Regions from separate parts of the Bradyrhizobium sp. AZCC 1719 genome, predicted to be linked through region 2. Evidence: riboswitches for the same ligand, from Rfam matches in the RefSeq annotation. Region 2 holds a riboswitch; the other holds the start of a gene.

Region 1 (3,407 bases), 1.4 Mb from region 2:
GGCCCTGACCGGCGCCTCCCTGAGGACGAATGCAGCGGCCGATCCGATGCTGAACGTCGAGGATCTTCCCGATCTGGCGAAGCTCTATCTCGGTGGAGCCGATCCGCGTACGCCCTATGCTTCGCCGCTCTACGGCGATCCCGCCGGATTGCCGCCGGTGCTTATTCAGGTCGGCAGCGACGAAATTCTCAGGGACGACGCTGTCCGAATGGCGGAGAATCTTCGGTCACACAATCTGTGCAGCAAGCTCGAGGTCTGGCGGCGGATGCCGCACACTTGGCAATTGTTCGTGCCGGTGTTGCCTGAGGCCCATCGCGCGATTGCGCAGATCGGCGAGTTTATCTCTGACGTGCGCGACTGAGGCGCGGTCTGGCGCAGGCGGTCAGACCCGGAAGTGCTTGGAGAGCTTCAACCCCTGCGCCTGATAGTTCGAGCCGATGCGCTGGCCGTACATCGCATCGGGCCGCGACAGCATTTTCTCGTAGACCAGGCGCCCGACGATCTGGCCGTGCTCGAGGATGAACGGCACCTCGCGCGAGCGCACTTCGAGCACGGCGCGCGCACCCTGCCCGCCAGCGCCGGCATAGCCGAAGCCGGGATCGAAGAATCCGGCGTAATGCACGCGGAATTCGCCGACCAGGGGATCGAATGGCACCATTTCGGCGGCGTAATCCGGCGGCACCTGCACGGCCTCCTTCGAGGCCAGGATGTAGAACTCGCCGGGATCGAGGATGAGGCTGCCGTCTGATCGAGCCGGGATCGGTTCCCAGAATTCATCGACCGCATAGCCGCCGCGGCGGTCGATATCGACCACACCAGTATGGCGCTTGGCGCGGTAGCCGACGAAGCCGCTGGTGTTCTCGCCGGAGAGATCGACCGACAGCGCCACGCCATTGGCGAGATCGGCGTCATCGATATCGACCAGGCGCTCGGCGCCATGCAGCGCGTCGAGTTCGTCGGCATTGAGGATGGCGTCGCCGGTGCGGAAACGCACTTGTGATAGCCGCGAGCCCTCGCGCAGCAGCACCGGAAACGTCTTTGGGCTGATCTCGGCATAGAGCGGGCCGTGATAGCCCGCGCCGATCATATCGAAGCGGCGGGTGCCGTCGGCAATCACGCGGGTGAAGACGTCGAGCCGGCCGGTCGAACTCTTCGGATTGGCGGCGGCCACGATCTCCGGCGGCAGCGCGAGGCTTTCCAGGAGCGGCACGATATAGACGCAATTGGTCTCCAGTACCGCGCCGTCGGAGAGATTTATTTCATGCAGCTTCAATTCGTCGATGCGCTCGGCGACGGTCGCGCCCGGACCAGGCAGGAAGCTCGCGCGCACCCGGTAGGCAACATCACCAAGGCGCAAATCGAGGCTTGCGGGCTGGATCTGGCTCTCGACAAACGGATAGGCCGGCAGGATGAGGCCCGCATCCGCCATCGCCGCGATCATGCGGTCGGGTAGAATTCCGTTACCGTCGGGCGGAAGCGTGAACGACACGGCGCGGTCCTCTGAGGTGGCCCTGGATGCCCAAATGTCATCCAAACCTCGTAAATATGGGCTTTTAGGGGTTATCCGATGGCCGCCTTGACTGAAAGGGCGCAAGCGAATATCAGCATGACTTATCCCGTGGTGATTTGAGCCGGCCGGCTTGCAGCCACGTTAAATAAGTAGCTAAACAGGCCGGGGACACGTGTGATCCCGGCCTGTGGAGATTTTTCCAGGCCGGTTTTTTTGTGACCATTTTCTTACTGGTCACGGCGGAGGTCACATGTCTGAAGTTGGTTCTACCAAGCGTTTTCGTCCCGAAACCCGCCTCGTCCATGGCGGCACGCTGCGCTCGCAATTCGGCGAGACGTCGGAAGCGCTGTTTCTCACCCAAGGCTATGTCTACGACAGCGCGGAGCAATGCGAGGCGCGCTTCAAGGGCGAGGATCCCGGCTTTATCTATTCCCGCTATTCCAATCCCACGATTTCAATGTTCGAGCGCCGAATGATCGAGCTCGAAGGCGCGGAAGCTGCACGCTCCACCGCCACCGGCATGGCCGCGGTGACGACCGCGATCCTCGCGCCGCTCAGAGCCGGCGACCATGTGGTGGCCTCGAAAGCCCTGTTCGGCTCGTGCCTTTACGTCGTGCAGGACCTCCTGCCGCGCTACGGGATCGAAACGACGCTGGTCGACGGCCTCGATCTCGACCAATGGCAGCGCGCATTGCGGCCCAACACCAAGACCTTCTTCCTGGAGAGCCCGACCAACCCGACGCTCGACGTGCTCGATATTCCGGCGATCGCCGGCATCGCGCACAAGGGCGGCGCGCGGCTGGTCGTCGATAACGTCTTTGCCACGCCGATCTGGCAGAGCCCGCTTTCGCTCGGCGCCGATGTCGTGGTCTACTCCGCGACCAAACATATCGACGGTCAAGGGCGCTGCCTCGGCGGCATTATTCTCTCGTCCGAAGCCTTCATCGCAGAGCACATTCACAACTTCATGCGCCAGACCGGGCCATCGCTCTCTCCCTTCAACGCGTGGGTCCTGCTCAAGGGACTGGAGACGCTGGGCGTGCGGGTACGCGCGCAGACCGACAACGCGGCGAAAATCGCCGAGGCGTTGGCAAGCCATCCGAAGATTGCGCGACTGATCTATCCTGGCCGCGCCGATCATCCGCAAGCGGAGCTGGTGAAGAAGCAGATGCGCGGCGGCTCGACGCTGATCGGCTTCGAGGTCAAGGGCGGCAAAGCCGCCGCCTTCCGCGTCCTCAATGCGTTGCAGATCTCGCGCATCTCCAACAATCTCGGCGATAGCAAGAGCCTCGTCACCCATCCCGCGACGACGACGCATCAACGGCTGACGCCAGAGGCGCGCGCCGAGCTCGGCATCAGCGAAGGCTTTATCCGCTTCTCAGCCGGGCTCGAGCATGCGGATGATCTGATCGAGGATTTTGCCCAGGCGCTGGAGAAGGCGTAAGGTGCTTACCCTCCCCTGGAGGGGGAGGGTCGGCTCGCGTTGAGCGCAGCGAAATGCGAGACGGGGTGGGGTGATCTCTCCACTCGGGTACTGTTCGAGTGGAGGGACCGTCACCCCACCCCGTCGCGCGTTTCACGCGCGTCGACCCTCCCCCTCCAGGGGAGGGTAAGAGGTCACATCGGCCGATAGGCTCGCACGTCCGACGGCACGGCGACGCCGAGCTTGATCTGGCCGACCGATTTGATGATGTCGTCGCCGAGCAGTTGGGCGAAGCAGGCATAGCCCCAGTCGCTCATGTGCAGGCCGTCGGCGATCACGAAATTCTCGATCGGAATCGCCTGCCGCTCGTGCCAGTCCTTCATCACCGCGAAGCGCGGGAAGACGCCGACCTTGCGAAGCTCGGCCGTCTTGTTCAAGAGCTTCATCATCTTGCCGGCGCTTTCGGCGTGCTCG
Region 2 (3,407 bases):
CGGCGACGGCCCGAACGGGGTCTCGTTGGCCGACAGCTTGAACACCTTGCGGCCCGGCTCCGGCACCGGGGTCTTGCCGGGCGTGTAGGGCGCAATATCGAGAATGCCGGGATTCGGCACGGGGCGGTTCATCTTCAACTCCGGAATTTCGGGCGGCGTTTCAGGGCTTCGCCGACCCGTTCGGGGGCACCGTATAGCGTGTTGCGTGGCTGCCGACGAGAGCCGACGAGCGCACCGAGGCGCCGGCCTGGATCAGGGCGGTCTTGATCTTTTCGAACCCGCTGCCGGCGTCCGACACCAAAAGCGCCGCACCGTCGAAAGCGGTATCGGGCACCGCGACGATTTCGGCGAGCGGGGCGAGGGCGCGGGCGATATCGGCGTTCCACCCCGAGACGCGGACGCTCCACATCTGCACCTCCGTCACCATGGCATCATCGGCGACGCGCGAGATCACGAACACCGGCAGCGCGGCCGGATGATCGGCGCGTTCGAGGAACGGCAGGCGGGCAATGATTTTTGGTGCGCCTTCGGCTTCCAGCGCACTCCACCACGGCGTGCGGCTCGAGACCGCCGAGACCAGCGCCAGATCGCCCTTGGATTTCGCGACGGCTTCAACCGCGGCCTGTGCGCTGAAATGGCCGACATAGGGCACGACAAAGCCGAAGTGAAACCGCGCCGAATCCCGCATCGCCGGCTCGCCGATCGAGACGTCCGCGTGTACCGAGAACGGCGCCTGGACATAAGTAAAGGTCGAGATGATGACGCGCCAGATGCTCTCGATGGTGTCTAACGGCAGGATGCCGCGATGGCGCTCGACCAGGCTGCGCATCATGCTGGCCTCTCGCGCGGGTCGGAACGCCGAGCCCACCTCCTGGGTCTGCTTCACCTGGATCAGCCGGTCGATGATGTCGCCGCGCGCCATCAAGAGGCGATGGACCTGCTCGTCGATCGCGTCGATCTCCTTGCGCAATTCCTGCAGCGAGGGCGGAGCCGGGGGAGCCTTGGACATGTTAAAACCTTCAGCGCCGGATCGGTCTGAAATCACCACCCAGCAAGGGCATTGATTAGAAAAGACGGCCGTCGAAAGCAAAGAGAAACGTCAGATCCGCCATGATCGCTGCAGGGTTAACCATGCGGCTGCCTTGACGGGGGGCCTGCTTCGGACTAGCTTTGTTCCATTCCGTGGTCATTTGAGCCGGCCGGCTTGCAGCCACGTTAAACAACTCGCTAAACAGGCCGGGGACAGATTGATCCCGGCCGAACCTTTCGTTCAGGCCGGGTTTTTTACGGCCTGATTTCTGTCGTTAAGGACCTCCGCGAGGAGGAAGGTCGGGATGACACAATTGCAGTCGGTATCCAGTCCGTCGATTCACAGCGAGGACCGCGCCCATGAGGCCGATCATCCGACCTCGCCGGTGGTCAAATTCGGCATCGAGCAGCCCTTGAAGCTCGATTGCGGCATCGATCTCGCGCCATTCCAGATCGCGTACCAGACCTATGGCGAGTTGAACGCCGACCGCTCCAACGCGATCCTGATCTGCCACGCGCTGACGCTGGACCAGCATGTCGCCAACGTGCATCCTCTGACCGGCAAGGCCGGCTGGTGGGAAATCATGGTCGGTCCAGGGCGCCCGCTCGATACCGACAGATATTTCATCATCTGTTCGAACGTGATCGGCGGTTGCATGGGATCGACCGGTCCGGCCTCGACCAACCCGGCGACCGGCAAGGCGTGGGGACTGGATTTTCCGATCATCACCATCCCCGACATGGTCCGCGCGCAGGCCATGTTGCTCGACCGGCTGGGCATCCAAACATTGTTGTGCGTCATAGGCGGCTCGATGGGCGGCATGCAGGTGCTGCAATGGACGGCAGCCTATCCGGAACGGGTGTTTTCCGCGCTGCCGGTCGCCTGCTCGACGCGCCATTCGGCGCAAAACATCGCGTTTCACGAACTCGGCCGGCAGGCCGTGATGGCTGATCCGGACTGGCACCATGGGCGCTATTTCGAGCGCAGCACGCATCCGCACCGCGGACTGGCGGTGGCGCGCATGGCGGGGCACATCACCTATCTTTCCGACGCTGCGCTGCATCGCAAGTTCGGGCGGCGGATGCAGGACCGCGAACTGCCGACGTTTTCGTTCGACGCGGATTTCCAGGTCGAAAGCTATCTGCGCTATCAGGGCTCGTCGTTCGTCGAGCGCTTCGATGCCAACAGCTACCTCTATCTGACGCGCGCGATGGATTATTTCGATATCGCCGCCGACCATGACGGCGTGCTGGCGGAAGCGTTTCGCGGCATCAAGACCCGCTTCTGCGTGGTGTCGTTCACGTCCGACTGGCTGTTTCCGACCTCGGAATCGCGCGCGCTGGTGCATGCGCTGAATGCTTCGAGCGCGCGGGTGTCGTTCGCCGAGATCGAGACCGACCGCGGCCACGATGCCTTCCTGCTCGACGTGCCCGAGTTCTTCGACATTTCTCGCGCCTTCCTGGAATCCGCGGGCAAGTCGCGCGGTCTCGATGGTACAGGTGGCTGACATGGCCCTTCAGGAACAAGCATTGCCGCTCGGCGGCGTCGCGCCCGACCGCACGGGCAAATATCGCACCGACCATCTCCTCGTCGCCGAAATGATTGCGGCCGGCTCAAAAGTGCTCGACGTCGGCTGTGGCGACGGCGAGTTGCTGCAGCTCCTGGAGAGCCGCGGCATCGATGGCCGCGGCATCGAGCTGTCGCGCGAGGGCGTCAACCGCTGCGTCGCCAAGGGGCTCGCCGTGGTGCAGGGCGACGCCGACACCGATCTCGTCAATTATCCGGACGATGCCTTCGATTACGTCATCCTGTCGCAGACGCTGCAGGCGACGCGGCAGCCGAAGCCGGTCCTGGAAAACCTGCTGCGCATCGGCCGGCGCGCGATCGTGTCGTTCCCGAATTTCGGCTTCTGGAAGATGCGGCTGCAGTTACTCGTCGGCGGCCACATGCCGCGTACCGAAAATCTCCCCGCCACCTGGTACGACACGCCGAACATCCATTTCTGCACGATCAAGGACTTCGTGCAGCTCTGCGACGAGATCAACGTCAAGATGGAGCGCGCCGTCGCGCTCGATCTCTACGGCCGCCCGGTGCCGCTGAACCTGCCCTGGTGGGTCTGGAACATGTTCGGCGAGCAGGGCGTGTTTTTGCTGAGTAGGGGCGGGAAGGGGAAGTGACGCCGTCAAACCGCCACCAGCGCGACCCGGATCGCGCACCATTGTGAGGTAAGCACGCTGCCAGGGCTCCCTCCCCCCTTGCGGGGGAGGGTTGGGGAGAGGGGTAAGCCCCGGCTCCGGCGGAAGAGATACGGTGAGCTCAACATGGCTCGCATCGCGAGAAAGTCTTCGCAGAGGCTATCTTTATCCGTCCAACGACG

The links. Region 2 has a riboswitch for S-adenosylmethionine ahead of metX (homoserine O-acetyltransferase MetX). Riboswitches for the same ligand answer to the same signal wherever they lie in the genome.
Region 1: it holds a riboswitch for S-adenosylmethionine, as region 2 does, so the genes downstream of both, V1292_RS10675 (O-succinylhomoserine sulfhydrylase) here and metX (homoserine O-acetyltransferase MetX) in region 2, are expected to answer to the same signal.

Annotation. Positions count from the first base shown of each region.
Region 1 covers NZ_JAZHRU010000001.1:2,255,503-2,258,909, reverse strand. Annotated here, with positions in the region: gene V1292_RS10685 (alpha/beta hydrolase) at 1-361, shown strand, start outside; gene V1292_RS10680 (2'-deoxycytidine 5'-triphosphate deaminase) at 383-1,489, opposite strand; SAM riboswitch at 1,609-1,688, shown strand; gene V1292_RS10675 (O-succinylhomoserine sulfhydrylase) at 1,761-2,954, shown strand; gene V1292_RS10670 (SGNH/GDSL hydrolase family protein) at 3,128-3,407, opposite strand, start outside.
Region 2 covers NZ_JAZHRU010000001.1:860,080-863,486, reverse strand. Annotated here, with positions in the region: gene hisC (histidinol-phosphate transaminase) at 1-132, opposite strand, end outside; gene V1292_RS04125 (chorismate mutase) at 161-1,009, opposite strand; SAM riboswitch at 1,173-1,252, shown strand; gene metX (homoserine O-acetyltransferase MetX) at 1,335-2,537, shown strand; gene metW (methionine biosynthesis protein MetW) at 2,539-3,207, shown strand.